One region of the Bacillus sp. FSL K6-6540 genome, then DNA from elsewhere that is predicted to be linked to it. Evidence: riboswitches for the same ligand, from Rfam matches in the RefSeq annotation. Region 1 holds a riboswitch; each other region holds the start of a gene.
The links. Region 1 has a riboswitch for S-adenosylmethionine ahead of MHH82_RS35720 (5-methyltetrahydropteroyltriglutamate--homocysteine S-methyltransferase). Riboswitches for the same ligand answer to the same signal wherever they lie in the genome.

Region 1 (10,095 bases):
AAAAAGTCATTCAAAATGTACTGAGTGTCGCCAGGGAATGTCTTCAAGAAGTACGGTCTGTCGTTCACCAAATGGGCCGTAGTGAATCGATGGTGGGGCTTACCGCTTTGCGGGGGCTCATTCATCAAGTGGAGGAACGGAGCGGCTTGCACGTTTCTTTAGATACTGCCGGACTGTCAGAAGAGTCTTGGCCTCCAAACGTGAGCGAAACGATCTACCGCATCTTGCAGGAAGCGCTGACCAATATCATTCGTCACGCTGACGCTTCTCATGCGGCGGCCGTCATTTCTAATGACAAGTCCCATCTCTATGTCACAATCACCGACGACGGACAATTCACCGGCAGCCTTACTTATGGATTTGGCCTGACAGGAATGAAAGAGCGCGCAGAAAAAGCAGGCGGTTCCCTTACTTTCAGTGCCGTACAGCCGAGCGGCCTGAAAATTGAGCTGTCATTGCCGCTCATGACAACGAATAAGGAGCAAAAAGATGAACAAAGATAAAATACGCGTCGCGCTTGCCGATGATCAGCCGCTTGTGCGTGAAGGCTTCCGCTACGTCATCAACGCACAGACGGATATGACGGTTTCTGGCGAGGCCGGCGACGGTCACGATATTATAGCACTCGCAAAACAAACAAAACCCGATGTCATCCTCATGGATGTCCAGATGCCGCGTTGCTCAGGCATCGAAGCGGCGAAAGACATTATGTCCGCACTTCCAAATACAAAGATAGTCATTTTAACCACCTTTGACACGGAAGAATACGTATTTGAAGGCATCCGTGCGGGCGCAGTCGGCTATCTGCTGAAGGATACACTTCCTGAGGAGTTGATAGATGCGATTCGCGCTGCGGCGAGAGGCGAGGCGATTTTCCGTACAGTCACAGCTGCTAAAATTATCAGTGAGACATTTCGAGCGAAGCAACAGCCTCATGCAGAAGAACTGGCAGAGCCGTTCACCAAAAGAGAGCTTGAGGTTCTTCAGCAAATGGCCTACGGACTGAGAAATGAGGATATTGCTGAAAAGCTTTTCGTCAGTGAAAGCACTGTGAAAACCCACGTGCACCGCATCCTGCAAAAATGCAATGCCCAAGACCGGACACAGGCAGTCGTATTTGCCATTCGAAACGGTATTGTGCAATAGAAATCTCTCATCCCGTCATGCTAAAATAAGACAAAGGAGATGATTGGAAATGAAAGAAGAAATCATTGAACGGTTTACTACATATGTAAAAGTCGACACACAGTCCGATGAATCCGTTGACACTTGTCCTTCCACACCCGGCCAATTGACATTAGGAAACATGCTCGTTGATGAATTGAAGTCCATCGGCATGCAGGATGCAGCCATTGATGAAAACGGCTATGTCATGGCAACTCTTCCCTCCAATACTGAAAAAGACGTGCCGACAATCGGCTTTCTCGCTCACGTTGACACCGCTACAGACTTTACCGGCAAAAACGTGAATCCGCAAATCATCGAAAGCTATGATGGAAAAGACATCGTTCTCAACAAACAGCTGCAGGTCACCCTGTCACCTGATCAATTCCCTGAGCTGTCCGGCTATAAGGGCCATACACTCATCACCACAGACGGCACCACCCTTCTCGGCGCAGACAATAAGGCCGGTATCGCTGAAATCATGACAGCCATGGATTACCTCATCAAACACCCTGAAATCAAGCACGGCACAATCAGAGTCGCCTTTACGCCTGATGAAGAAATCGGAAGAGGGCCGCACAAATTTGATGTGAAACGGTTCAATGCATCCTTTGCCTACACGGTTGACGGCGGGCCGCTCGGCGAGCTTGAATACGAAAGCTTCAATGCCGCTGCCGCAAAAATTACGATTAAAGGCAACAACGTACATCCCGGAACAGCTAAAGGGAAAATGATCAACTCTGCGAAAATCGCGATGAAGCTGAACAGCCTGCTGCCGGCAGACGAAGCGCCTGAATATACGGAAGGCTATGAAGGCTTCTATCACCTGCTGTCGATTCAAGGAGACGTAGAGGAAACAAAGCTCCACTACATTATTAGAGACTTTGACAAAGAGAATTTCCAAAACAGAAAAGAAACAATGAAGCGTGCCGTTGAAGAACTTCAAAACGAATACGGGCAAGACCGGATTCTGCTGGATATGAACGACCAATACTACAACATGAGAGAGAAAATTGAACCTGTCATCGAAATCGTCAACATTGCCAAGCAAGCAATGGAAAACCTCGGCATTGAACCGAAGATTTCCCCCATCCGCGGCGGCACCGACGGATCGCAGCTGTCCTACATGGGGCTTCCGACGCCAAACATCTTTACAGGCGGGGAAAACTTCCACGGCAAATTTGAATACATCTCAGTTGATAATATGGTCAAAGCCGTAAATGTCATCGTTGAGATTGCAAAGCAGTTTGAAGCGCAAGCCTAATGCCAAAAGCCAGTCCAAAAAAGGACTGGCTTTTTTGTGTGAAAATGAAACATTTTAAACACGTCCTCCGTAAAACAAGTATCAACAAATGAGGAGGAAAAACAATGACAAAACATGCAATCGCTGCAAAGAGTCTCTTGAAAAAATGGATCATTTCCAGGCCGCTTAACATGCAAAAGAAATCCAGCCCATTTCAAAAAATCAGAAAAATGTTCAAACGCTTCTTCAAATAAAACATTCAAATCCCCTAAATACAATCCGTATTCACCCGTACCGCCCAAATGCTCCGTAATTTGGGTTTTTTGTGTTCAATTCCGCAAAATAGGGTATAAACCAAACAAGCAAGAATACAGCACCCAAAAACAGGCAATTCGAATTACTCAAACTTAGGTTAAAAGTTATATAAAGGAATTTATTTTATCGTCGATAGTAACTATAGAACCAATCATCAACAAGAGCAAACAGCGTGATTCAAGACTATTTTCAGGTCATCAGGTTATACTGTTTTAGAGGGACAGTTTCTTGTTATTTATTGATTTAGAATTTTTTGAATACTTTTTGACTTTTTATCCGTACAATAGAGAGTACCAAAACTTTTTTTGGGAGGTATGTAATATGATCCTATTTATTATCATCGCATTATGCGGCTATCTTCTTTTTTCTTTCAGCAAGGACAATCGCCGCAAACCGCAAAAGACAAGCCCTCTGCCAGCAGCTGCACCTCATCACAACAACCTAATCGACCTTGACGCCATCCGCCAAAAACGCCGGATGCATCTTTCCTAATTCTATATTTCAAATGAAAAGGCTGCTGAATCACGCAGCCTTTTAAAATTGTTTTGATTTAGAGCCTGAAACCTTTTCGCCACCTATCCGTAATTTCATACAAGGCAAACCCAAAGGAGACTTCAGCAATGATCGAGTTATTTATGAAACAAAAAATGTTCTCATTTAAAGATGCATTTCACATTTATGACCGGGATGAACAAGAAACATTCAAGGTGGAGGGGCGTTTTTTCTCGTTAGGAGACTCATTACAAATGACAGACTCATCCGGGAAAACGCTCGTTTCCATAGAACAAAAACTAATGTCTTTATTGCCGCGCTATGAGATTTCAATTGGCGGGAAAACAGTTTGTGAGGTAACGAAGAAAGTAACGTTTTTCAAACCGAAATTTGTGATTTCCGGGCTTAACTGGGAAATCGATGGTGATTTATGGAGGGATGAATTCCAGCTGACGGACGGGGAAAATGTCCGGATGTCAGTGAGCAAAAAGTGGCTCAGTTGGGGTGATTCCTATCACTTGCAGATTGCAAACGAGGGAGATGTTCTGATTTGCACTGCCATCGCTATCGTGCTTGATATGGTTTTATATAACGATGAAGATGAAAGTATTTTCTAAAAAGCATTGACAATTGATCCAAAAGTAATAATATTAAGATAATTGAAATCTGAATATGAAGTTGTACCTTATCAAGAGAGGTGGAGGGACTGGCCCTATGATACCCGGCAACCGCTGTTTCAAACAGAATGGTGCTAAATCCTTAAGAACATTGCGTTCTTGCAGATGAGGCGGAGATTTGATCGTTCAAGCTCTTCCTTACACAAAGGAAGAGCTTTTTACATGCTCAATATTTCAGAAAAGAGGCGAATAACATGGCTCAACAAACGAATGTTGCAGGACAAAAAACAGAAAAACAACGCAAAGCACCTTTCCGCGCCGATCATGTCGGCAGCTTGCTTCGTTCCGTTCCGGTAAAGGAAGCCCGGCAAAAAAAAGTGGCTGGTGAGATGACAGCGGAACAGCTTCGTGATATCGAAAATCAAGAGATCACCCGCATCGTGGAAAAACAAAAAGAAATCGGTCTCGATGTGGTAACAGACGGGGAATTCCGACGTTCCTGGTGGCATTATGACTTCCTGGAAGGGCTTGACGGTGTGGAACCGTTCATCCCGGCTGAGGGAATTCAGTTCCATAACACAAAAACGAAAGCGCGCAGCATCAAAGTGACGGGAAAACTCGATTTTACGAGCCACCCAGCGCTTGCTGATTATCAATTTTTACATGAGATTGCTGGTAACGCGACGCCAAAATTGACCATTCCCAGCCCAAATATGCTGTTTTTTGGCGAAAAGGCGGATAAAGGGATTTATGACGATCAAGAGGAATACTTTCATGATCTGGCCCAAGCGTACAAAAAAGCAATCAAAGCCTTCTATGATGCTGGCTGCCGTTATCTCCAGCTCGATGATACGTCATGGTCTCTCTTCTTTGAGGAAAAAGGCAGAGAGGTTGTCCGGGCGCTCGGCGGCGATCCAGAAACATTGCCAGCCATATTTGCCAAAACAATTAACGATGCCGTCGCAGACCGGCCTGACGATTTAACGATCACAATGCACATTTGCCGCGGCAACTTCCGCTCAACCTGGGCGGCATCAGGAGGGTACGACGCTTTAGCGGAAACGATTTTGGACGGCTTAAACCTTGACGGCCTTTTCTTGGAATACGATGATGACCGCTCCGGAAACTTTGATCCGCTCCGTTTTGTGAAGCGCAAGGATCTGCAAATTGTGCTCGGCTTGATCACATCGAAATACGGCGAGCTTGAAAATCCTGAGGATGTGAAACGCCGTATCAATGAAGCCGCGCGTTTTGTCAGCTTGGACCAGCTATGCCTGAGCCCGCAGTGCGGTTTCGCCTCTACAGAAGAAGGCAACCTTCTGACAGAGGAGCAGCAATGGGCAAAGCTTCGCCATGTCATCGACATTGCCAACGATGTGTGGAGATAATCTATCATTGACAGAAATAGAAAATGTGTGAATAATAGATACTATCAGAAAATTTCATAAAAAGGTTTTCCTTATCAAGAGAGGTGGAGGGACTGGCCCTGCGATACCCGGCAACCGCTGTTTAACAGAATGGTGCTAAATCCTTTAGAGCAATGATTGCTCTTGAAGATAAGGTTGAGATTGTCACGCAAGCTCTTCCTTATCCAAAGGAAGAGCTTTTTTACATTTGAATGGAAAGAAGGAATGGACAACATGTCACAACAAACAACACCCGCAGAACAAAAATCACTTCAAAGAAAAAAACCGCCGTTTCGCGCGGATCAAGTCGGAAGCCTGCTAAGGTCTGAGCCCGTCAAAAAAGCGCGGCTGCAAAAAGCGGCCGGCGAAATGACCGCTGAGCAGCTTCGCCAAATTGAAAACGATGAAATCATCCGCATTGTGGAAAAACAGAAGGAAACCGGCCTGAACGTCGTGACAGACGGTGAATTCCGCAGAGCATGGTGGCACTTTGATTTCCTGGAAAACTTAGATGGCGTTGAGCCGTTTACTCCTGAGCAAGGCATTCAATTCCATAACGTACAGACAAAAGCACGCGGCATTAAAGTCACAGGCGATATCGACTTTTCAACACACCCAATGCTTGAAGATTACTCATTTCTCCATAGCATTGCCGGTGACGCGACGCCAAAGATGACCATTCCAAGCCCGAATATGCTGTTTTTCCGCGGGAAATTGGAAAAAGGTGCATACAAAAACGACTATCACCTTTTCCAGCATGATGTATCCAAAGCATATAAAAAAGCGATTCAAGCGTTTTATGACAGAGGCTGCCGCTACCTCCAGCTTGATGATACAGCGTGGGCCGTTTTCTTATCAGAAAAAGGCTTAAAACAAATCGAAGCGTTCGGAACAACGCCTGATGAGCTTCGCCAGCTGTTTGCGAAATCGATTAACGACGCGATTGCAGACCGCCCGGATGACTTGACGGTAACCATGCATATTTGCCGCGGCAACTTCCAGTCCACTTGGACAGCGGAAGGCGGCTATGACGCAGCAGCCGAAACCATTTTTGACGGCTTGAATCTTGACGGACTTTTCTTAGAGTATGATGATTCACGCTCAGGCGGATTTGAGCCGCTACGTTACGTAAAACGGTCTGATCTTCAGCTTGTTCTTGGCTTAGTGACATCTAAATTCGGTGAGCTTGAAAATCCGGATGACGTGAAACGCCGTATCGAAGAAGCGTCCCGTTATGTAAGCTTAGACCAGCTTTGCCTCAGCCCTCAATGCGGATTTGCTTCAACTGAGGAAGGCAACAAGCTGACTGAAGAAGAGCAATGGGCGAAGCTCCGCCATGTGGTTGAGATCGCTAATGATGTTTGGAAATAAGCAAAGAAAAAACACACTTGATTCCCTAGCGGAGCAAGTGTGTTTTTTTATGTCACTGTGCGGTGTAGCCCCCATCAAGGACGACAGCCTGCCCAGTGACGCCCTTCGCCTTCTCGCTTGCCAAAAACACGGCATAATCCGCAATTTCCTTGACGGAAAGCAGTCGCTTTTGCGGCACAAGCGGAAAAATGACTTGTTCAAGTACAGAGTCGTAAGGGACATTTCTAGTTTTCGATAGATCGCTAAGCTGATTGCGTACAAGCTGGGTATCGACATAACCCGGGCAGAGCGCATTGACTGTAATGCCGTGGGGCGCGCCTTCCAGCGCCCCTACTTTTGTGAGTCCAATGACGCCGTGCTTGGCGCTATTATAAGCGGATTTCCCTGCAAAGCCGACTAATCCATTAACAGACGCGATATTAATGATTCTGCCAAACTGCTGTTTTTTCATGATCGGAAAAACATGCTTCATTGCAATAAAGGGGGCCGTCAGCATGACCTTGATCAGCTGTTCAAAGGTGTCTGTCGGAAACTCTTCAATCGGAGCGACGTGCTGAATACCGGCATTGTTCACCAGAATATCCAAGCGGCCGTATTGTTTTTGGATGACGTTCACCGTATCAGCAACTTGCGCTTCCTTTGTCACATCATACGGAATGGCCGCCGCGTCAAAGCCTTCTTCTGCAAGTTTGGAGGCTGCTTTTTCACATGCTTCCGGACGGAGGTCTGAAACGATGACGCTGGCACCTTCCCGGGCGAATTCTCTTGCCATTTCGAATCCGATTCCGCCGGCAGCCCCTGTCACCAAGGCGACTTGTTTTCTCATGTCAAACACCTTCCCATTAAGAATTGAGTACAGACTGGCTTACAGCGAAATCAGCTTCTGTTTTTTCATAAACCTCTTCAATTGTGACACCATCCTGAAGCTCCGTCAGTGTCATGCGGCCGTTCACAAAATCAAATACAGCCAAATCCGTAATCAGCCTGTGCACGACTTTCTGGCCTGTCAGCGGAAGGGAGCATGTTTTTTTCACCTTTGATTCACCATGCTTATTGACGTGCTCCATGATGACAACGATCCGTTTCGCCCCGTTGACGAGATCCATAGCGCCGCCCATCCCTTTTACCATTTTGCCCGGGATCATCCAATTGGCCAAATCACCCTGCTCCGAAACCTCCATTCCACCAAGAATAGCCAAATCGATATGCCCGCCTCTTATCATCGCGAATGACTCAGCGCTGTCAAAATAAGAGGCGCCCGTCACTTCAGTGATCGTTTCCTTTCCCGCATTGATCAAATCCGCGTCTTCCGTTCCTTCCAGAGGATAGGGGCCAATTCCGAGCAAGCCGTTTTCCGACTGAAGCATGACGTGAACGCCGTCGGGTATCTCATTTGCGACAAGCGTCGGCATTCCAATCCCGAGATTCACATTCATGCCGTCCTTGATTTCTTGTACAGCCCGTTTGACCATTCGTTTTCTCGCTTCCTTCACTTGGCCTCACCCTTTCCCGATGCTTGCTGAACTGTTCGTTTTTCAATCCGTTTTTCTTGGCTCGCGCCAAGCACGACATGCTGTACGTAAATTCCCGGCGTATGGATGTGATCTGGATCGAGCTCTCCTGCTTCCACGATTTCTTCCGCCTCGGCAATCGTGATCTTGCCTGCCATGGCGGCAATGGGATTGAAATTTCTCGCCGTTTTCCTAAAAACCAAATTGCCCATGGTGTCCGCTTTCCACGCTTTGACGATCGCCACATCGCCGGTAATGCCTCGCTCCAGCACATAAGTCCGGCCGCCGAATGTTTTATGTTCTTTTCCCTCGGCTATGGAGGTGCCGACGCCTGTCGCCGTATAAAATCCCGGTATGCCTGCACCGCCTGCACGAATTCTCTCAGCGAGCGTTCCTTGGGGAACAAGCTCGACCTCAAGCTCTCCGCTTAAAAACTGCCGCTCAAAAATTTTATTTTCACCGACATAGGAAGCAATCATTTTCTTGATTTGCTTGTTAGCCAGAAGCAAACCAAGCCCCCAGTCATCGACTCCGCAGTTATTGCTGACAACGGTTAAATCCTTTACTCCCTGATCTCTTATAGACAAAATGAGCTGTTCAGGGATGCCGCACAGCCCAAACCCTCCCGCGATCAGCATATCCCCATCATGAATCAGTTTCGCAGCTTCCTTGCTTGATGACAGCACTTTTCCCATATTGATGCTCCTTTCGTTTTCTTCTACACTAGACCAGTCAGGCTGTAAATCGCGATTACAGCAAATACGGCAGCCGTTTTAATGAGCGTGATCGCAAAAATATCGCGATAGGATTGCCGGTGTGTCAAACCCGTCACGGCCAGAAGCGTGATAACAGCGCCATTATGCGGCAGTGTGTCCATCCCGCCTGATGCCATTGAAATGACCCGATGCATCACCTCTGGCGGAATATTGTAAGCCTGAATCGCCTGTAAGTATTGTTCTGACATCGCGCTTAACGCAATGCCCATTCCTCCTGAAGCCGAGCCGGTGATTCCCGCCAGCGCAGTTGTCGTAACGGCGCCATTTACAAGCGGATCGGTAAAAGTATGTGAAATTCCGCTGCTCAGCTTATGAAACCCCGGCAGCGCGGCGATAATGCCGCCGAACCCGTACTCGGCACCCGTATTCATAGATGCCAGCAAGGCGCCGCCAATTCCTTCATTCAGCCCTTCCTTCAATTGGGCAAACACACTTCTCCAATCAAATAAAATCGTTGTGATGATGCCAATCACTAAAGCAATCTCCACCGACCAAATAGCAGCCGCTGAAGAAATATCAAGCCTGCCGAACTCCTTTAATCCTATGGAAGAAAAATCAAATCCATTCGGATACCACTTTGGCAGGTAAATGGTGAAATATTTATTCACTGCACCGACGAGAATAAGCGGGACAAAGGCAAGCGCGTGCCGAATCGGGCTTTTGTCCGGTTCAGCCGCGGACTCAATCGATTCAGGAGCAGGAGCATTCTGCGAATCAAAACCGCCATAACCTTCGCCAGATGCCTGCGCTTTCTTCCGCCTTGATTCCAAATAGAGCATCCCAGCTGCCAGCACAATCACTGCGCCCATCAAGCCCAGCCAAGGGGCGGCATAAATGTCTGTTTTGAAAAACGACGTCGGGATGACATTTTGGATTTGCGGCGTTCCCGGAAGTGCGTCCATCGTAAACGTAAAAGCCCCTAAAGCAATCGTTCCCGGGATGAGGCGTTTTGGTATGTTTGCTTCTTGGAACATGTTTTTCGCAAAAGGATATACGGCAAATACGACAACAAACAGGCTGACGCCGCTGTACGTCAAGACAGCGCCCATCAGCACAATGGCAAGTATCGCTCTTTTTGCCCCGACAAGCCGGACAATTGTTTTCGCGATTGATGCCGCAAGCCCGGCCATTTCAACGACCTTTCCAAAAATGGCACCGAGCAAAAACACTGGGAAATACAGCTTAATAAAACCCGCCATC
Region 2 (10,095 bases), on a different contig from region 1:
GCTGAACGAATGGTACCAGGTTCCGTCCCATCCCGAGGTATATGTGATCGGCGACTGCGCCAGCCTCCCCTTCGTCCCGAGCGCGCAAGCGGCAGGGGCTCAGGCCGAGCAAGTGGGACATGTCATGAAAGCTTTATGGCGCGACGATACGCCTAAGGTATCTCCGCTGAAGCTGAAGGGAACGCTGGGTTCCCTCGGCAAACATGCGGGCTTTGGACTCATGGGCAGCACGTCGGTCATGGGCCGGGTACCAAGGATATTAAAGAGCGGCGTGCTCTGGAAATCCAAGCGTCATTACTAGTCGGACGGTTATGGGCGCTTATGATGCTCCTGTGGAGGGGGACGACAGTGGAGGAGATCGGAAAGTCAGCTTTCCTCTCCGCCGTCCCGAAAGCTTTCGAGCTTGCGGATGACAACCTCAAGCAGCTCTTCAGCCGTAGGGGCTTCAACCCAATCGCCATCCACGTAAGCGAAGGGCATCAAATAGCACTGGCCGCAGCTGGTCAGGCAGCCATATTCGATGACTTGGCAATCGTACTTGCCTTCAAGCGTCTGCAGCACTTTATCCGTGCCGAAATAGGAATTGCTTGTGCAAAACTCAATGATAATGGACATTGTTATTAGACCTGCCTTAAGATTGGCATTTTATTTTGCCGGTTTATGTACTATAATATAGGGAGGAAAGGAGTTGAACAAGATGAGTGAAAACACGCAAACCACTGTATATGATGAAGTGGCTGAAGTGCTTGATAAACTTCGTCCGTTCCTGCAGCGCGACGGCGGTGACGTGGAACTGGTTGACGTTGAAGACGGCATCGTTAAGCTGAAATTGATGGGTGCATGCGGTAGCTGCCCAAGCTCCACCATTACTCTGAAAGCAGGGATCGAGCGCGCCCTGGTTGAAGAAGTAGAAGGCATCCAAGAAGTAGTTCAAGTATTCTAAATCTTCTTTAACTATAAAGAGTCTTGGTTTCCCTCGCGGGACCAAGACTCTTTTTTTGAGATTAAAGAAGGTATAAGTTTTCAGCGAAGCGTTAGCAATTCTTGAGTCGCATTTATATGTTATGGGTCTCCGCAAAGTATTGGGAATAAGCATCGAAGCATAGACTCCACTTTGTGGGGATGTTTTATTCCGGCTTGATTAACGGGCGAATCGGGTCCAGCCCGCCGGATATATCCATAATATTGCCGGTAATGAAATCCGATTTATCCAGGCATAAATATTCGATCACCCTGGCAACGTCCTCGCCGCTGCCCGATCGTCCACGAGGAGTCAACCCGTCCTGAATGCCGGATACTTCATCGATGGTTTTCTCTTTGTTGGCCCCGCGGATATCCCCCGGACAGATCATATTCACGGTGATCCCATACGGCCCTTCTTCCACGGCCAGCGTCTTCGTAAAGGAGACCAGGCCCACTTTCGCAGCCGCGTAGGCGGAGCGTTGAGGCCATGCGCGGGCTTCACCGGCATGCCCGAAACCAAAGTGGATGATGCGCCCCCATTTTTTCTCCCGCATGGCAGGCAGAACGCGATGGTCCAGCAGCATGACGCCGGTTAAATTGCCATTCACCATATGTACGATTTCGTCGCGGCTGTACTCCGAGAACAGACGGCGTTCCCGAATGAACGGTCCTGCATTGTTAACCAGGATATCGACGCTGCCCAGCCGCTCCTCCGTCTGATCCACCAATGAATACAGCTCAGGCTCGCTGGCGATATCGGCTTTAATCGCGATGGATTTCACGCCAAACCCCTCGATTTCACGGGAAAGCGCCTCCGCTTCATCCTTGCTGTTTACATAATTTATGGCTATATGACATCCCTGCCGGGCTAACGACAGTGCCGTCATTTTCCCCAAACCTGTCGCACTGCCTGTAATCAGCGCCACTTTTCCCTTCAAGGCTTTCCCTCCTCAGATGGATATCCTTCCTTCAGTATAAAAGATTTGATAAGGCCGAACAACTTGCTTCCGACCAGGAATGGCCCTTCGACAGAAAAAGAAAGAAAAAAGGGCCTATCCGCAAAGACCGATGGGTCTCTTGGATAATGCCCTTTCTTTACATATACGATGAATTCATATACAGCATATCGAGCTTTACTGCTGAATTAGAATGCCGGGATGACGGCACCTTTGTACTCTTCTTCAATGAAAGTTTTCACGTCCTCGGAAGTCAGCGCCTTCGCCAGTTTTTGGATGGCGTCGGAGTCCTTGTTGTCCGGACGGGCTACCAGCAGGTTGGCATAAGGATTGTCCTTGTCTTCGATGAAGAGCGCGTCCTTCGTTGGGTCCAGTCCCGCTTCCAGCGCGTAGTTCGTGTTGATGACAGCCAGATCCAGCTCATCCAGCATACGAGGCAGCATGGCGGCTTCAACTTCCTTGAACTCCAGGTTCTTCGGATTTTCTACGATATCCTTGGCGGTTGCTTCCAGCTTGCTTTCGTCGTTCAGCTTAATCACGCCGTTCTTGGACAGCAGCGTCAATGCTCGGCCAGCATTAGAAGGATCATTCGGAATGGCTACAACCGCTCCATCCTTCAGCTCATCCACAGATGTAATGGTTTTGGAGTACGCACCCAGCGGCTCCACGTGCACGGCGATCACGGACTCCAGGTCCAGCTTGCGCTCTTTGATTTCGTTATCCAGGTAAGGCTTGTGCTGGAAGAAATTCGCGTCGATTTCTTTGGAATCCACTTGCGTATTCGGCAGCACATAATCCGTGAATTCTACGATTTCCAGGTTTACGCCCTCTTTTTCAAGCGCAGGCTTGATATGCTCGAGAATCTTGGCATGCGGTGATGGCGAAGCCCCTACTTTCAAGGTCACGGTCTCTTGACCGCCGCCTCCCGTTGTTCCCCCTGGCTCGGATGCGTTATCCGCAGGCTTGCTGCCGCATGCAGCCAGCAACGTAACCAAGGTCAAGCTGATCAATGCCAATGTCCATTTTTTCATTCTAAAACTCTCCCTCCGAAAAATATATTATTTATATATTGTCTTTCTTGAAGCCTCATCAATCCGTTATTTTCTTGTAAAATGCCGCACCAGACGATCTCCTGCCATCTGCAGCAGCTGGACCAGGACAATCATCAGCACGACAGCCAGAATCATGATCTCGGTCTCATAACGGTAATAGCCATACTTAATGGCCAAATCCCCTAAACCGCCGCCCCCGACTTGACCGGACATCGCGGTGTAAGATACCAGGGTTACAATCGTGATGGTCATCCCGGCCAGCAGACCCGGACGCGCCTCCGGAAGGAGCACCCTCCATACGATTTGGCTTGTCGAAGAGCCCATGGCATGAGCCGCCTCAATCACGCCTTTATCCACTTCATTCAAAGCCGTTTCCACGAGCCTTGCAAAGAATGGAGCAGCGCCGATCACGAGCGGCGGAATGGTGCCCAGCACGCCGTACGAAACTCCTACGATCGACTTCGTAATCGGGATCATCGCCACGATCAGGATGATGAACGGAACCGAGCGCAGAATGTTTACAATGAACGACAGAATCGTGTAGCCGAAGCGTACCAACCCGGACGTGGACCTTGCGGCCATGTAGAGCAGCACGCCGACAGGAAGTCCGATGATGAAGCTGAACAAGGCCGAAGCTCCCAGCATCCGCAGGGTATCCAATGTTGCCGTCCATATCTCTTTCCAGTCGATCTGGGTAAAATCAAGTCCGAACATCAATGAATCACCTCCACGTCTAGTCCTTGTTCAAGCAGCTTCCGGATCGTATCTTCAATCGCGCGCTCTTCCCCTTCGAAACGGACGATGAGCTGGCCGTACGGCGTATCTTTGATCGTAGAGATCGTACCCTGCAGAATCGCAAAATTCACGCCTGTCTCATGAACGGTATGGGACAGGATCGATTCGTACGTTTTCGACCCTAGGAACGTGATTTGAACCGCTCTTGAAGGGCCGTTTACCTGACCCTGCATAGCCAGCCGCAGCGCTTCGCCGCTGTCCATCTCCTGGCGGATGAATTCCTGCGTCACTTCATGCTTCGGCTTCAGGAACACTTCCGCTACCGGTCCTTGCTCTACGATGCCGCCCTGATGAATAACGGCGACCCGGTCGCAAATGCTCTGGATTACATGCATCTCATGGGTAATCAGTACGATCGTCAGATGAAACTTTTTGTTAATGTCCAGCAGCAGGCGCAGAATCGAATCCGTCGTCTGCGGGTCAAGGGCCGAAGTGGCCTCGTCGCACAGCAGCACTTCGGGATCGCTCGCGAGCGCCCTGGCGATGCCTACCCGCTGCTTCTGGCCCCCTGACAGCTGGGACGGGTATTTGTCGCGATGCGCCTCCAAGCCGACCAAAGCCAGCAGCTCGGATACTTTGCGCTCCAGTTCGGCCTTCGGCGTCTTGATCAGACGCAGCGGAAACGCAATGTTATCGTACACCGTCGCGGAAGACAGCAGGTTAAAGTGCTGAAAGATCATGCCGATTCTACGGCGCTCCGCCTGAAGCTGCTTCTTGCCGAGCGACGTCAAATTTTTGCCGTTCACCCACACCTCGCCCGAGGTGGGACGCTCCAGTAAATTGATGCAGCGGATCAATGTACTTTTCCCTGCACCGGAGTGTCCGATCACTCCGAAAATTTCTCCTTTTTCAATCGACAAATCCAATTCGGACAACGCAGTTGTTAATGACCCGGCTTTTCCGTACTGCTTCGTCAATTGCTTGAGCTCAATCAATCCGATAATCCTCCTTTTTCCTTAGCTTCATATCTATTTACCCAAAAGAAAAGAGCCTCTTTTTGTAGAATCAAAAAGGGCCCTCTTTACGTAAAAGTCAACGCCTTTTCTCATCTGTCAAAGCTGAAGGTATTCCATAGCTTTGAAGGAATTAGCACCATGTCACTCCAAGCGTCATCGCATTAAGCAATGGTGCGCAAGAAGTCGGTTGCCGGGCTTCATCGGGCCTGTCCCTCCGCCTCTCTCGATAAGAAAACATCGATATGAAATTTTTCCGATTAAATTGATCTGATTTGATAACATTTAATGAATGCAATAGTTAGTATAGATTCTTTTCAGGCTTTTGTCAAAAGGAATTTCATGGCGATTTTGTGCCTAAGCCCGCACTCCATTTTCAGTCCACAGCTTGTTCGTATATTTATACGAGGCGGCCAGGCTGCGGCATACCATATCGATGCCCTGTTGGAGATCGTCCAGGTGCTTGTCGATATCCTCCAGCTCGATTTTGTCGGACAGCCCTTGATGGCGCTGCCACAAATCATCCTGCATCTCGGAGTTCATGTAGTGAATTTCAGCGTTGCGCCTTTTCCTGAGCGCGTTCAGCGGTGCTTTGTAGCGATCCTTGATCGCTTCCAGCTCTTCAGCCAGCTCACCGTGGGCCTTCAAAAATCTGAACTGCCGCAGGACCGTAAAATAAGAAAAATGCGCCTTAACCTTGGAGGTATGCAGATCAAACAAATCGTTCAGCACCGTGCCCAGCTTGTCAAGGATCGAGAATACGCGGATGAAGCCGTTTTTGTAAAAATACACATATCGTTGATATTCCCCTTGCTCCTGAATCGACATATCATCGATGTAACCCGATTGGACCGATTGACTGAAATGCTTGGCCGCATTCCAGCTCTGCTCCAGCTCATCCAGGGAGACGATCAGTCCCCGGGTCCAAATCTCCAGCTTGCGAAAATCATGCGTCGGATCTTGATTTTTATCCATTTCCTTCTGCAGCAGCCGGGTTGTCTTCACCATCGATTCGATGGCTTCCTCAAGCAGGCCGTTATTCTGCCGGGGCTGTTCCCCAAGTAACATTCGAAGCATGGCGGTACCCCCTCGCGTCATCAGATTAACCTTGGTTCTTGATCTCGATTGTGCTAATGCCAATATACTCATTCCAGCGCTCAGCGGCCGTCTTCACGGCGATATCCTCGCGCGGGGGCAACTCATCCGGATCGCCATCAGGCCCTTCGGCATCCCATGACTATCAGATGACCCATCATCTGCTGCGCCAATCTGGGTTCGTCCTGTTAGGATGCCCCCGAAACGGGAAGACAACTCCATAGCATGGAGCATGGAGCGACTTGTGATTTCTCCGGTGTTATTAAATATAAACAAATTCGTTGCCTTATCAAACCTTTTCGATACCGCTGCCGGCAGCTCCTTTCTATACAACAAAGCCCTCGAACTCCGGTCCGGGGACTTTGCATGCATGTATGCTATAGGATATTGGATTTTCTTTACGGAATGATCGGCGTTCTTCCTTATACGATCTTTTCGCGGGGCACGTCGTGGCCCTTCCGTATTTCGGCTTCAAGCGGCTTGCTGAGCTGCCATACCCGGACGCTTAAATAACAGAGTACGCCGAACAGCGCCGAGATCAGCAGCGTATGCCCCAGTGCGGAGAATACGTAAACTTCCTCGTTATGCATCGTAGCCATAATGAGAGCGCCGCTGAACACCTGCAGCAGGCACAGCATGGTTGCCGAAATGCCCAGCATCTGGATTTCACGGTTATCGCGATTGCGCCAATATGCAAAATGCCCCATCACCGCCACCACGATCAGCAGCAGAAGCGCGGCCACGCGGTGCATAAAGGCGATGCCGACCCCTCCGCTCAGCTCCGGTATCACTTCTCCGTTACATAACGGCCAGCCGGAGCAGCCTTCCCGGGAATCGGTATGGCTGACGAATGCACCGATATACACCACGATGTAGCTGTACAACGTTGTGCCCCAGACCAAATTGCGGAAGCCCTTTCCCACCCGCGGCAAACGCTCCAGGTCAACGGGCCCCTTCGCTTGTTCGATTCGGCGCATGCCCAGAGCCAGCATGACCGAACTGGCAAAAGCAATCAGCGAGAAGCCAAAATGCAGCGCCATGATCGCCGCCGACTGAGGTTTAACCACCGCGAGGGCCCCCATGATGGCTTGTACCACGACGAATATCGAGGTTCCGATGACGTAAGCCATCAAATCCCGGCGGTCCCGCTTGTACTTCCAGAACGCGATCAGCGAAGCCAAGGCGGCCAAGCCGGCCATTCCGCTTACGGCCCGGTGGGAATACTCAATCATCGAGGACACCGTGTAAGCGGGAACAAATTTACCGTTGCACAGCGGCCACTCTTGGCCGCAGCCAAGCCCCGACCCCGTCTTTGTCACAACCATGCCCCCGAAAGTCGCGCAGAACATAATTAAGCATGTTATGTAACTCAGCCACTTTAATTGTTTATCGTTCACTTATCTCACCTGCTGCTCATAATCATTCACTATTCAAAACCTATACAGGATCGCATCATATACAGTCCACATTTCATTATACCTGATTCTGCAGCCCCGGTCACTTGAGCGATTGTGACAAAATGTTCAAAAATGAACAAAACCTTCATGCTCAAGGTACTTGACTTCACAATCCCCCTCATAATATCCAATGTAAAAACAACACCGCCGCCCGTTATAGCTCAAAGGCGGCGGTGCTATCGTCACTGCTTACTTGTGAATCGTACCGTATACGTCCACGGCACGCTGCAGGAAATCTTCAATCTCCTCGCGCGATTTGCGGAGTTTGTTAACGTAGCGAACCAGCTCGCGTCCGTCAGAGTATGCAACAAAGCTAGGGATGCCCAGAATATTTTGCTGCTGACTCACGTCACCGACAGCATCGACGTCAACTTCCACCAGAGTCAATTGGTTGGAGAACTTCGTCTCAACCTCCGGCATGAATGGATCGATAAACTTGCAATCGCCGCACCAGTCCGCTTTAAATACGGCAACGGTCAGTCGTGGAGACTGGATCGCAACCTGAAATTCTGCTTCTGAAGTGATTTTTTCCATTGATTATCTCCCCTTTACGTCGAGTTCCTTCCCCCCTAGTGAATCAAATTGTTGAGTGGAAGTCAAATTTTAGAGCATACTGACTGTATGAGGTTCACGGTCTGGAATTATCATCAGAAAGTGCAGGTGACAACCGGCATGCACTCGCACGGAGCCAAGGACAAACCAAATCGGGGCAGGGATTACGGGGCATGGACAGCTGCCATTCCGCGAGCCCTGGCAGAATCATGGTCGGGTATGATGGCAGCTTGGCGATATTCCTTAAAGCTTCGGATGAACAGGCATGAATTGCAGTGGGATCCTACAGCCGTTAAGGCCATTCGCAGGCAGCTCAAGAACATTCTCTCCTCCCATCCCTATCTGCCGCAGGGCATTTCTTCGTTTCTCCCTCTGCAAGAAGGTCACAGCGATATTCGCGGTCATGAACCGGACCAGCAGCCAACGGATGAGGAGCAAGAGCTGGTTCATCGCATTCAGGAGGCCGCTGCCGTCGCCAACCGAAGCAACGTGACCCGAACAGAGGCCTATTTGGACTGTTACGAGTCGCATCCGGAGCTGCATTGGGCCTTGCTTGCCCATATGGTATCACGCAATGCCGGATGGAATATGAGCGATCTGAAGGGCGGGCTGATGTCGGATCTCATGGCTCCCCCATTCCAAAACCATCTGTACAGTTTCCTGGAGCGCTGCAATGCGCTGATTTTTCAGGATGCCTATCCGCAGCTGCTTCTCTATATGCACAGTCGAAAAATAGGAAAGCCCTTATTCCATTTGCTCCCCCGCTTCCATGTTTCATCGTTCATGACACCGTTCTGGGAACGGTTTTGGCACGACCAAGGCAGTTCGCTGCTTACGGTCGCCCTCATCATTAATGAACAGAACTATATTGAGGGGCGCGTGGCAAGACATCCTTTTTACCGTCAGCATATTTTGCAGGATCCCCTCTTCCGGGTGCATGAGCTGTCTCGGTTGAATCAAATCGTGTTCCCGCTGGGTCAAAGCCATCAGGCAAGCACAGACTCTGCCGATTATCCCGTTTCCCCTACCCGGCCGCTGGCCGGACTCACCATCCCCAAGTTTGACGACCTGTCCATCCGGATCAAGGCAGGCCGCTCGCTGTACGCTTTACTGTTCGGTTACGAGGATATCTACCATGCCGTACTGGCATTCGCTCGTTCCACCAAGCATCAGGGCTCGCGCGCTGAATATTGGCCGGCGTTATTTACGCCGACGCGGGATCAAGCCATGAATCACGGCCACGAGGGGCTTGAGCTTATCCAATCGGAATGGCTGCCGGACGGCCGTCGTCTGTATAGCCCCCGTCTCGAGGAGATCTGGCAGGATGAACCCCCGGAACCGATTCCCCGGTACGACTGGTATCAGGGCCACGCGATGTTTAAGCATATTCGCAAACCGAAACCGCCGATGTTGCCGGATATCACCCACGCCCATCGGGCCGTTCTGGAGAAAACCTCCATCGCCCATGACGTATCCGATCCGTTCCACCGGCAATAAAAGAAGACCATTCCGATACGGCCGGAATGGTCTCTTCTCTAACGGATGAATGAATAGATGTGCTGTTCTTGAATCATAGGTTTATCCCCGTTCCCGCATACGCGCAGGCTGCAGTCTCATCAGCGGACGGAATACCTTCTGCAAAGGACGCGGGTAACTGCTAAGCTCCGATTGCCGCAGTACGCCAAACACCACCAGCAGCACAAGATATATAATGACTACGGCTACGCCTACAACCAGACAGGTCAGCAGGAATGCCAAACGTGCCGGCATGACATCGACCATCTGAATACCCGCCAGATTCAGGCCGTAACCGATCCCTCCTGCGGCAGCAACCGTTAGTATGAAGCCCATCCAGCGTTTGCCCAGGATCGAGAAGGATACAATCGCCTTGATCGATCTGACGTTCAGCATCGTAATGACAAGGAAACAGAGAGCCGTGCTCCCGATGATGCCGTAAATGCCAAACAACGGAGCAAGCAGGAAGCTGGCAACAAGCTTGACCGCTATCCCGATCATCACGTGAACCATCGAGAGCTTGGCCTTGCCGATTCCAAGAAGAATGGAGTTCGTTGTCATCATCGTGATCTGAAAAATCGTACCGAATGTCAGGAACCCGATGATCCCGCTTCCGCCGAGGGAACTAAACAGCAATCCGTTGATGGAATAGGATGCAACGCAGAGCGCAATCACCATCGGCATACCCGTCAATATGGCAACTCGCATGGCCAGCGATACTTGCTGTTCCAAATGTTCCTGATCTTTCCTCGCAAAA
Region 3 (10,095 bases), on a different contig from region 1:
CCATGCCGGAAGCATAAGCGAAGCCGCGCACGCCTCCTTCCAAGAGGGCGATATAATCTTCCAGCGCCTGCCGCGTCGGATTGCCGGAACGGCTGTAATCGTGCAGTGGCGGGTTAAAGACGTCTTCATGATGAAACGTCGAGGCTTGATAGATCGGAACGCTTGAGGCGCCGGTTGCCCGGTCGATTTCCCCGCCGAAATGCAATAGTTTCGTCTCGAAACGAAGTTCTTCTTGGTGTCCCTGTTTTACTGATACCTGCTTGGTTTCCGTTCCCAAGCCGGATAGACCTTTATCGATGCTCATGCTCCCGTGCTCCCTTCCACTTCTGCCATAGCCGCGCCCAGCGCAGCATCCAAATCCGCGATCAGGTCATCCGCATGCTCGATGCCGACCGAGAACCGGAGCAAGCGGTCGTCCACGCCGATCGCTTCCCGAATCTCAAGCGGGATGTCCGCATGGGTCTGGACCGCCGGGTATGTCATCAGGGACTCGACGCCTCCGAGGCTTTCTGCGAATGCAATCAGTTTGATGTGCCGCAGCACCGGTTCGACATAGCGGGCGTCCTTCACCTTGAAGGAGAAGATGCCCGTGTTGCCGCTGGATTGGCGATTCTGGATCTCATGCCCCGGATGATCCGGCAGAGCAGGGTAATACACCTCGCCGATCGCCGGGTGGGTTGTCAAAAAGGATGCCACCGCGGTTGCATTCGATTCGTGCCGGTCCATGCGAAGCGCAAGTGTCTTCATCCCCCTCATTAACTGGTAGGAATCGGAAGGACTCAGCACCGCCCCGATGGAGTTATGAAGGAAGGCCATCTCCTCGGATAATTCCTTGCCCTTCGTCACGATGATGCCTGCCAGCACATCGTTATGCCCTCCCAGATACTTGGTGGCGCTATGTATGACGATATCCGCCCCAAGCTCGATGGGTCTCTGGAAATACGGGGTTAGCAGCGTATTATCCACGATGCTGATCAATTGATGGCGTCTTGCCCACGTACAGACGGCTTCGATATCCGTAATCATCATGAGCGGATTCGTCGGCGTTTCGATAAATACGGCCTTCGTGTTCGGTCGTCTGGATCCTTCCAGCGCATCCAAGTCGTTTGTATCCACGTAGGTTGCCGTTACCCCGAACTTGGACATGATCCGCTCCAGCAGCCGATACGTCCCTCCGTACAGATCGAGCGACACAATCAGGTGATCGCCTTGACCGAACAGCGCAAAAATCGTCTGAAGGGCCGCCATGCCCGAGCTGCAGGCAAAGCCGGCGTCACCGGATTCCAGCTCGGCGCAAGCATCCTCGAGTACCGAACGTGTCGGATTCTTGGTGCGGGCATAATCAAACCCCGTGCTCTGGCCTAATTTAGGATGGCGGTATGCCGTAGCCTGATAAATCGGAAAATTCACTGCTCCCGTTACCGGTTCCTGCACCGATCCGATCTGTGCCAGCCGGCTCTCTATATTCAAAGGTTTCTTCTCCATCACAAACTCTCCTCCCGTACGCTGTTAAATTTGCGGACCGATATCATATGGCGTTTCCTGATATACATAGTAATTGAGCCAATTAGTGAATAATAAGTTTGCATGCGCGCGCCATATGGACGGAGGCGTTCTTGTTGGATCGTCGTTCGGGTAATAGTTGCGCGGCAGCGCGATGTCCATGCCTTTGGCAACGTCCCGGTCATACTCCCATTTCAGGGAGTCCGCATCATACTCGGAATGCCCTGTGGCAAAAATCTGCTTGCCGTCCCGGCTGGACACCAAATAAATCCCTGCTTCCTCGGACTCGGACAGGATGACCAAATCATCCACGCCTGTTATGTCTTCGCGCCGAACTTCCGTATGACGGGAATGCGGAACAAAGAACATTTCGTCAAATCCGCGGAGCAGCTTGGTACACGCTTCATTGATCGTATGCGGAAATACGCCAAAGCACTTTTCCTCGAGGCTGTATTTCGGCACGCCGTAATGATAATAAAGCCCGGCTTGCGACGCCCAGCAGATATGGAGCGTGGAGGTTACATGGGTCTTGGTCCATTCAAAAATTTCAGTAAGCTCATCCCAGTAATTCACTTCTTCGAACTCCAGCTGCTCGACCGGAGCTCCTGTAATGATCATGCCGTCAAAACGACGGTTCTTCACTTCTTCAAAGGTTTTGTAAAATGATTTCAAATGCTCGGCCGACGTATTCTTCGATACGTGGGAACTCGGGTGAAGAAGGACGACATCCACCTGGAGCGGGGAGTTGCCGATCAATCGCAGCAGCTGGGTCTCCGTCGTTTCCTTGGTTGGCATCAAATTGAGGATCGCAATCCGCAGCGGGCGGATATCCTGATGAAACGCGTGACTCTCATCCATGACAAAAATGTTTTCTCCAGCCAGAACTTCCTTTGCCGGCAGGGCATCCGGAATTTTAATTGGCATCTCGGCTCACTCCTTCGAAATATGAAATGATACATCCATAAAGCTGTGAGAAAGAGCGTTAGACTGTATAAACGCAAGAAGACCTTTCTCGAAGTAGAGAAAGGTCATCATATACGTATCACAATGCGCCTCTCTCATCTGTCAGGCTATACAACGGCTTATACAATCGTCGTATCTCCTGCAAGAATTAGCACCGTGCGATGTTGCCGCCGGTTGCCGGGTTTCATAGGGCTAGTCCCTCCACCTGCTCTTGATAAGATTTCGCTTTATTCAGTTGTTTGGAATTGTTTCGTAATTGATACCTACTTTAAATCATCCTCAATTTTTCGTCAAGAACCTTTTCATGAGTTTGTCACACTTCACCAAAGGTTTCCATACCCTATATCATGGCCCTTGGACTGCTCCGGATTTCACTTGAAAGGTCCTACACCCGGCGTTATACTAGACAAGTGCTGTTTAAAACCGAGTATGAAAGAGGTGACATGGAAGATGGACGGTGACCCGAGCCAGAAACTGGATGCACAAGACGCACAACCGCATAGGATCAAGATCAGCTTACCGGCAGAGGGCAGCGTTATTTTTCATGCGCTTTTTATCGTATTCTAACCTTCCTCGATTTATGCCCGTACACCGGTGGGCTGATATCCTGTGCCTTAACTGCTTGACTTAAGCAGCTTGGATTAGACAAAGGAGTGATATCAGATGAAAATCCGGTTGGTCGATTCGGGCGTATTTACCCCTGTTGATGACATCGAAATGACGCTGACAGCTCCGGCCAGCGGCTTCTACTGGCTGGATGCGGACGTGGATGATTTAGCCGAACTGCAGCCCCTCTTCTCCCTGCATGATCTTGCCGTTGAGGATTGCCTCAGCGAAGAGGAGCAGCGTCCCAAAATTGAAATATACGAGAACCACTATTTTATCGTCGTGAACAGCATCCGGTTTGACGACGAAGAGATTTTCCTTCGGGCATTGAATGTTTTCCTGGGCAGGCATTTTATTATTACGGTGACCAAGCAAAAGATCCATGAGCTTCGCACCGTCAAACCGCTTCTCTGGGAGGATGAAGTCAGCACGCCTGACCGCTTCCTCTATCTCTTGATCGACCTCGTCACGGACAACTACTTCTCCGTAGGGGACCGAATTGAAGCACGGATTGAAAAGCTGGAGGAAGACATTCTGATGCATACCAAAAAATCCCATCTCAGCGAAATCATCGGTCTGCGAAGCGAGATTCTTTGGTTGAAAAAGGTGCTTGGACCTCAGAAGGAAGTTATCAATACGCTCAACAAAAAAGATCTTCGGCTGATCGATGACCAGCTGCAGAAATACTTCAGCGATATCTATGAAAATGCCGTTAAAATTTCCGAAACGTTCGAGACCTATCGGGATCTCATGGGGAACCTTCGGGAAGCCTACCAATCCAGTATCGCCAATCGGGCCAATGAAATCATGCGCGTGTTTACCGCTATTACAACGATCTTTATTCCATTGACGCTGATTACGGGCATCTACGGCATGAACTTTGAGTATATGCCGGAACTTCATTGGAGATATTCCTATTATGTGGTTATCGGCATCATGGTTTTTGCCGGCGCGCTCATGTTTTATCTGTTCCGTAAAAAGGATTGGATATAAGACACCCTGGTCAAAAGGGGCGAGTATTGACCGGATCACAACGGTTCATACGAACCGCCGCAACTACAACTCAATTTACAAGCACGGCGAATTAGCATCAGGACGGATCTCCCTGCAACCGGGAGAATCCGTCCTGACTTCGTTTAAGGCAGATTAACCGGCATTCGCTTTGCCGGGCTGATCCCGCCGAAAGCGGATCCGTATGAGACGAAGCCGCTCATACAGCCTCTCCGTTCCGCCCAGCTCTTCTGATTCTGCGTTCTCGGCTTGTCCCTGTCCGTATACCCGCTGTAACACAGGTTTAAGAAACGTATCGCCCAACTCTTCAAACGCCTTCCATACGTTTTCCTGCTCCGCAGCCGTCATCGTGTTCAATTCGACCTGGAGCAGTTGCTCCGTATCATAGCCTTCCTTCTCAAGCCCTTCCAACTCCTCGACCAAATCCCGACGCGACAGCGAGGTACGCGCTTCAAGCTCGGTCAGCGAAGCGCCCTCGGCTATGCCAATCAGCATCGCACGGCGGGTTCGGAAGCGTTCAAGCTCCTGCTGATATCTCTGTTCCTTCTGTTTATACAGCCAGGACAAGAACTCCTCTTCCGGCAGCTGCGCATCCACCCAATCCAGGGGAAACGTTGTGGTTCGCTCGGTTTTCGCTGTAATTTCCAGCCATTCCACCCCGTGCTCCGAAGCCTTGCTAACCCCGATTCCCGGAAGCTGCAGCAGCTCTTCCTCACTCTGGGGAACAAAGGCGCTGATCATGCGCAGCACCCGGTTGCTGGCAATGAAATAGGGCGCTTTTCTTCCGGATGCGGCCTTTCTCCTGCGCCAGGCGCACAACTCCGTGTACAGCTCCTCCGATCCATACAGCTCGCTGTAACACTGCAGTTTCTGAGTGCCGAGATTCTTGCTCACGGTCTCCCCCGGTTCATGGAATACCCCTTCGATTAGCGGGCGGAAGCCTTCTCCGAGCTTCTTCGCAAGCTGGTGCCGATACACGCATAGCAGCTCATTCCATGAGTTGCCTTCATACCATTCGTCATCGGAAACTTCACCGTCCGGTTCCATATTCCGCCAGCCGAGTCGCCATCCTCCTTCTTCCTCGCCGATCCATACTTGGGCCGAACGGAGATGACCTGACTCATCCGCTCCGCTCATCCGATTCATGAACACAATTTGCATCCCTCGATAACCTCCCGTTTACACAATCAGCATAAAGGCGGAACAACGCAAAAAAGCACCTCTCCTCCGCGCAGCGGCAAGAAAGGTGCTTCCTTCGTTCCATACATTATACTGTTGAAACTATAATACCATAATCTGTAATAGAATCCAATCCATTTTGAACTTGCCCTATATAAGAAATCAGGCTAAGCTTGAATGCTTTTGGCTTCATCCACTGCCAGCTTGGCCAATGCCAATGCGCCGCAGAGACCCGCATTATCGCCGAGCATCGGCGGAACGATGAATTGATCGATCCCGTCATGAAGGCTTGGATGCTGAACATATCCTGCCAGGAGCTCTTGAAGCTTCGTGCGGATCAGCGGGAACAGCTGCTCCTGCTTCATCACGCCTCCACCCATCACGATCCGCTGAGGGGACAGGATGAGGACATAATTCATCAGCGCTTGAGCGAGATAATAAGCTTCCATCTCCCAAGCCGGATGATCCGGCGTCAATTCCACGCCGGGAACACCCCAGCGTTTGCCCAGAGACGGTCCCGCAGCAAGCCCCTCCAAACAGTCTGCATGATAAGGACAGGTTCCTTCATATTTGTCTTCGGGATGACGGCGGACGTAGATATGCCCCATCTCCGGATGGGACAGGCCGTGAATCAGTTCGCCGGATACCACTGCACCTGCCCCTACTCCCGTTCCGATGGTGATATAAAGACAGCTGTCCAGTCCCTGGGCCGCCCCCCACGTATATTCTCCAAGAGCCGCTCCATTTACATCGGTATCAAACCCGATCGGAACGTCAAAACGCTCTTCCAATGCTTTGACGATATTGTAATTGCTCCAATGCGGCTTCGGCGTCGTTGTAATGCAGCCATAGGTCGGGCTGCCTTTCACCGGGTCAATTGGTCCGAACGAACCGACTCCGATCGCCTCTATATCCTTATCCGCAAAAAAGTTAAAGACGTTTGCCATGGTTTCTTCAGGGGTTGTCGTCGGAAAGCTCACTCGCTCCACAACCGTTCCATCCTCCGTACCCACGCCGCAAACGAACTTGGTTCCTCCTGCTTCAATTGCTCCAAGTAAACTCATGCTTCTTCCATCCTCTCCACGATGTGCTGTGCCTTGTTCTCTATATGGTTGCTAACAAGCTCTATTCGAAGCATATGTAAACATTGTGCTCCCGTCAAGTCTGCCTGCCTCTTTCTCTGCCTCTGCCCGTTCCGAGACGCGGGAGTAACAGCCATGAGAACAAAACAATAACCGTCACCACGCCCATGCCGGCCCGCTTTCGCCATTGCTAACCGCAACGTAAATCGCCGTGGGCAGCGTTTGCGTGACGCACGGTATATTGCTTGCAACCCATCCAGGTTGCCTCAAATTCGCCTAAACCTCCGGCAAAAGCCAGAAAGAACGCCGATACGCCTGCCTCGCGGACCTGCGGCAGCGCGGATCCAGCTGTTTCTGCTCAGTACCATTAGCGGACGGAAAGCCTACCACAATTGCAGGAGCATCAGCTGCGTTTCGCCGGCCGTTCTGCCGACAAACGCGCGCCGGGACATCCAGCGTGCCGCCGCTGATCCCAGTATAAAGGCACTGATGCTGGACAGCAGTGATGTTTTTATCGACTGCCATTCCGGCAACCCGAGCCGAGCATTTTCGTCGTGGTCACGACGACGGCTCCACAAACACAATCCAGCCACCATGAAGACGCCGCTGATTTCAGGCTTCCTGGTGAATTGAAGAAGTGCCCCGGCCTGCTGCGGATGTCTCCGGTACGACACCTTCGACCGAAGCGGCTAGGAAACCACCGCCACCCCAAAAAGATGGCCAAGACTCTTCATTTCCAGCTCCTCCAGTTTGGTTAACGCACGTTCGTGATCCACGCTCAGGCGGCACAAATCGAGCTCGCATTCCATTGGAACCTCGCAATGAATTTCGGCCAGGGCCCGGGACAGATGCAGCATCTCCAAATCCGCTTCGATCTTGGTGCGAACCCCTTTGGTCAATGAATCGAGATTCGCAAGGATGCCCTCCACGGATTCATATTCCTGGATCAGCTTGACAGCCGTCTTCTCGCCGATCCCGCGTACGCCCGGATAATTGTCGCTCGTATCTCCCATCAGGCCTTTTACATCGATCACCTGTCTTGGTGAAAGCCCCTTTTCGGCATAAAGCGTCTCCGGTGTATAGTGCATATAATTGCCATGCCCCTTTTTCATAATGATGACCGAAGTCGAATCGTTCACGAGCTGAAGCAAATCGTGGTCGCCCGACAGGATCATGACGTTCATGCTATCGCCGAACCGTCTGGCAAGCGTACCGATGCAGTCATCGGCCTCATAACCCACAACGCCCAGATTCGGGATCCCGAGGCATTCCGTCACGTCGCGAACCAGCGAGAACTGCGGAACCAAGTCATCCGGCGCTTCCGGACGATTGCCTTTATACGAGGCGAATTGCTCCGTACGGAATGTTTTTGAGCCCATATCCCAGCAGCAAGCTACATGGGTAGGCTGAAATTTATCGATGGCATCCCACATATACCGCAGGAAACCGTAAATCGCGTTGGTTGGCACACCCGCTTTGGTACGACGGATATAACCGCTGGACGCGGTTGCATAATAAGCACGAAATAATAAAGCCATCCCGTCGACGAGCATTAAGGATGGTTGTGGATTGGGTATCACGGTCATGATCGCTCCTAACTTTAACTTCTCTGGTATAACCTTAAAATATACCTTGTCATTATACCATATCCTTATATGGACTTGGGCTTGTCACAGGGTATTTCTTTGAATTTCCTATCGTGGGCTGTTCACAAAAAAAGAACATTCCGATGGTCGAAAAACCATGGAATGCTCTGCCTTCATCAGCAGGACGACATCGTTACCGGCGAATGGCTGCCCTTCGGCAAACCGATTCCGCGACTCTCGTAATCAATCACTAGCCGCAGCCTGTCTTTTGTGTCTGTCATGTCCCAAAAACGACCGTTACTTCTACCATGCCTCCTGATATTGCTCCGCTTTGAAGCCGACGGTTACTTTGCTGCCGTCGGTCACGATCGGACGCTTGATCAATCTTCCGTTGGAAGACAACAGTTCGATCTTCTCCTCATCGGAAAGGCCGGGCAGCTTGTCTTTCAGGTTCATTTCCTTGTATACCTCGCCGCTCGTATTGAAAAATTTCTTTAGCTCCAGTCCACTCTTGGCGATCAGGTCGGCTAACTCATCCTTCTTTGGCGGTTGTTCGAAAATATGTTGAAGCTCCAGCTCATGTCCTTCGTTCTGCAGCCATTTCACGGCGTTACGGCAAGTCCCGCATTTCGGATATTGATATACTTTCAGTTTGCTCATTCAATAGGTTCTCCCTCTAATGTTGTAGTGTTACATAATGAAGTGACAGCTTCTTGCGCGAGCGCTAATCTCAATGATTTCATGTCCTCAGGCAGCGGGGCCGTGAATACCATCGTCTTCCCCTCAATCGGATGCATCAGCGTCAGGCTTGCCGCATGCAGCGCCTGCCTGTCCATATAGCCGTCCAGCCTCATGATCGTTGCGGCTAACGGATCCAATGACCCGACGGCCCCATTGGAATCCTCATCCCTCTCCGGCGCATCCGGTAACAATTCCTGATCGCTGTATACGGGATGCCTGTACATCTGATCTCCGATCAATGGACAACCGATGCTTAGCATATGCACCCGAATTTGATGCGTCCGGCCTGTTTCGAGCTTCAATTCAACCAAGGATGCGGAGGGGTAAGTTTCGCGTACCCTATACCGCGTAAGCGAAGGATATCCTTCCGGAGTTACGATGCGCCGGTGGGGCTCCAACGGATCCCGATCAATCGGACCGTCAATATCGCCTGTCTGCGAAGAAGGTCTTCCATGCACAAAAGCGACATACCTCTTATCGACGGTGCCGGCAATCATTTGTTCGGAAACATGCTGATGAATATACGCATTCTTCGCGATTACCAGTACGCCGGAAGTCTCCTGATCGAGCCTGTGAACCGCTCTGAACCGGTAATTCCAGCCCTTCTCCTGCCAATAATGAACGACCCCGTTGGCCAGCGTGTCGGTGTAATGCCCATGCGTGGGATGCACGATGACCCCTGCCGGCTTGTTCAAGACAAGCAGATGCTCATCCTCGTACAGAATATGAAGTTCCATGGGCTGGGGCAGCATATCGTTGGAACGTTCCTGCTCCATCCGAATTTCGACCAAATCGCCCGCTTGCACTTTAACGCTAATATATACGCGGGTCCCGTTCAGCATAATGCCCTGCTCCGTCAATTTGAGGCGGGAGAGCAGCTTGCGGGATACCCCCATTCTTTTTTGCAAAATGGTCTTAAGCAGCATGCCGTCTTCGTGTGAAGGCACGACATAGCGGATTGGCGGATAGTACAGACTCATCTATTACCGGAACACCTTTCCGCTTCGCTCATATTCAACATCAGGTATCCCGGCATGCACATTGGCTGCCCGTGCGGCAACAAAGAAATAATCGGACAACCGGTTCAAGTACCGGCGGACCTCCGGATTGATCTCGGTGGTTCGCTGCAGCGTAACGGTCAACCTTTCTGCGCGGCGGCATACGGTCCGGCATACATGCAGCGAAGAAGACAAGGCGCTTCCGCCCGGCAGAATAAAGCGCTCAAGCGGAGGGTTCTTCTCTTCGAATGCATCCAGCCACGCCTCCAGACGATCCACAAGCTCGGCACCGACCTTGAGTTTATCCTCCCGCGGCCTCGCATAAGCCAGATCCGAGCCGCAATCGAACAGTTCATGCTGGATTTGAACGAGCTGAAGATACAGCTCCTCAAAATCGGCTTCCTTGGCCACGCACACGGCCTGACC

Region 2: another riboswitch for S-adenosylmethionine. It lies ahead of MHH82_RS27860 (methionine ABC transporter ATP-binding protein); the one in region 1 lies ahead of MHH82_RS35720 (5-methyltetrahydropteroyltriglutamate--homocysteine S-methyltransferase).
Region 3: another riboswitch for S-adenosylmethionine. It lies ahead of metA (homoserine O-acetyltransferase MetA); the one in region 1 lies ahead of MHH82_RS35720 (5-methyltetrahydropteroyltriglutamate--homocysteine S-methyltransferase).

The regions. Positions count from the first base shown of each region.
Region 1 covers NZ_JBBOXH010000002.1:649,298-659,392, forward strand. The annotation lists gene MHH82_RS35690 (sensor histidine kinase) at 1-503, shown strand, start outside; gene yxjL (two-component system response regulator YxJL) at 490-1,146, shown strand; gene pepT (peptidase T) at 1,196-2,428, shown strand; gene MHH82_RS35705 (hypothetical protein) at 2,533-2,661, shown strand; gene MHH82_RS35710 (hypothetical protein) at 2,951-3,214, shown strand; gene MHH82_RS35715 (LURP-one-related/scramblase family protein) at 3,343-3,831, shown strand; SAM riboswitch class I at 3,897-4,003, shown strand; gene MHH82_RS35720 (5-methyltetrahydropteroyltriglutamate--homocysteine S-methyltransferase) at 4,086-5,219, shown strand; SAM riboswitch class I at 5,288-5,394, shown strand; gene MHH82_RS35725 (5-methyltetrahydropteroyltriglutamate--homocysteine S-methyltransferase) at 5,472-6,608, shown strand; gene MHH82_RS35730 (3-hydroxybutyrate dehydrogenase) at 6,661-7,434, opposite strand; gene MHH82_RS35735 (succinyl-CoA--3-ketoacid CoA transferase subunit B) at 7,451-8,101, opposite strand; gene MHH82_RS35740 (CoA transferase subunit A) at 8,098-8,814, opposite strand; gene MHH82_RS35745 (GntP family permease) at 8,838-10,095, opposite strand, start outside.
Region 2 covers NZ_JBBOXH010000001.1:6,201,207-6,211,301, forward strand. The annotation lists gene MHH82_RS27830 (NAD(P)/FAD-dependent oxidoreductase) at 1-301, shown strand, start outside; gene MHH82_RS27835 (YuzB family protein) at 367-615, opposite strand; partial or broken gene MHH82_RS27840 (NifU family protein) at 734-943, shown strand; gene MHH82_RS27845 (SDR family oxidoreductase) at 1,128-1,901, opposite strand; gene MHH82_RS27850 (MetQ/NlpA family ABC transporter substrate-binding protein) at 2,108-2,950, opposite strand; gene MHH82_RS27855 (methionine ABC transporter permease) at 3,017-3,685, opposite strand; gene MHH82_RS27860 (methionine ABC transporter ATP-binding protein) at 3,685-4,701, opposite strand; SAM riboswitch class I at 4,809-4,955, opposite strand; gene MHH82_RS27865 (Cthe_2314 family HEPN domain-containing protein) at 5,077-5,796, opposite strand; gene MHH82_RS27870 (COX15/CtaA family protein) at 6,237-7,211, opposite strand; gene MHH82_RS27875 (thioredoxin family protein) at 7,461-7,805, opposite strand; gene MHH82_RS27880 (DUF2515 family protein) at 7,944-9,320, shown strand; gene MHH82_RS27885 (putative polysaccharide biosynthesis protein) at 9,402-10,095, opposite strand, start outside.
Region 3 covers NZ_JBBOXH010000001.1:5,803,065-5,813,159, forward strand. The annotation lists gene MHH82_RS25760 (aminotransferase class I/II-fold pyridoxal phosphate-dependent enzyme) at 1-304, opposite strand, end outside; gene MHH82_RS25765 (PLP-dependent transferase) at 301-1,485, opposite strand; gene metA (homoserine O-acetyltransferase MetA) at 1,510-2,427, opposite strand; SAM riboswitch class I at 2,559-2,687, opposite strand; gene corA (magnesium/cobalt transporter CorA) at 3,130-4,065, shown strand; gene MHH82_RS25780 (HRDC domain-containing protein) at 4,219-5,244, opposite strand; gene MHH82_RS25785 (ROK family protein) at 5,430-6,326, opposite strand; gene MHH82_RS25795 (hypothetical protein) at 6,728-7,018, opposite strand; gene MHH82_RS25800 (5'-3' exonuclease) at 7,034-7,930, opposite strand; gene MHH82_RS25805 (arsenate reductase family protein) at 8,234-8,590, opposite strand; gene MHH82_RS25810 (RluA family pseudouridine synthase) at 8,587-9,651, opposite strand; gene MHH82_RS25815 (cob(I)yrinic acid a,c-diamide adenosyltransferase) at 9,655-10,095, opposite strand, start outside.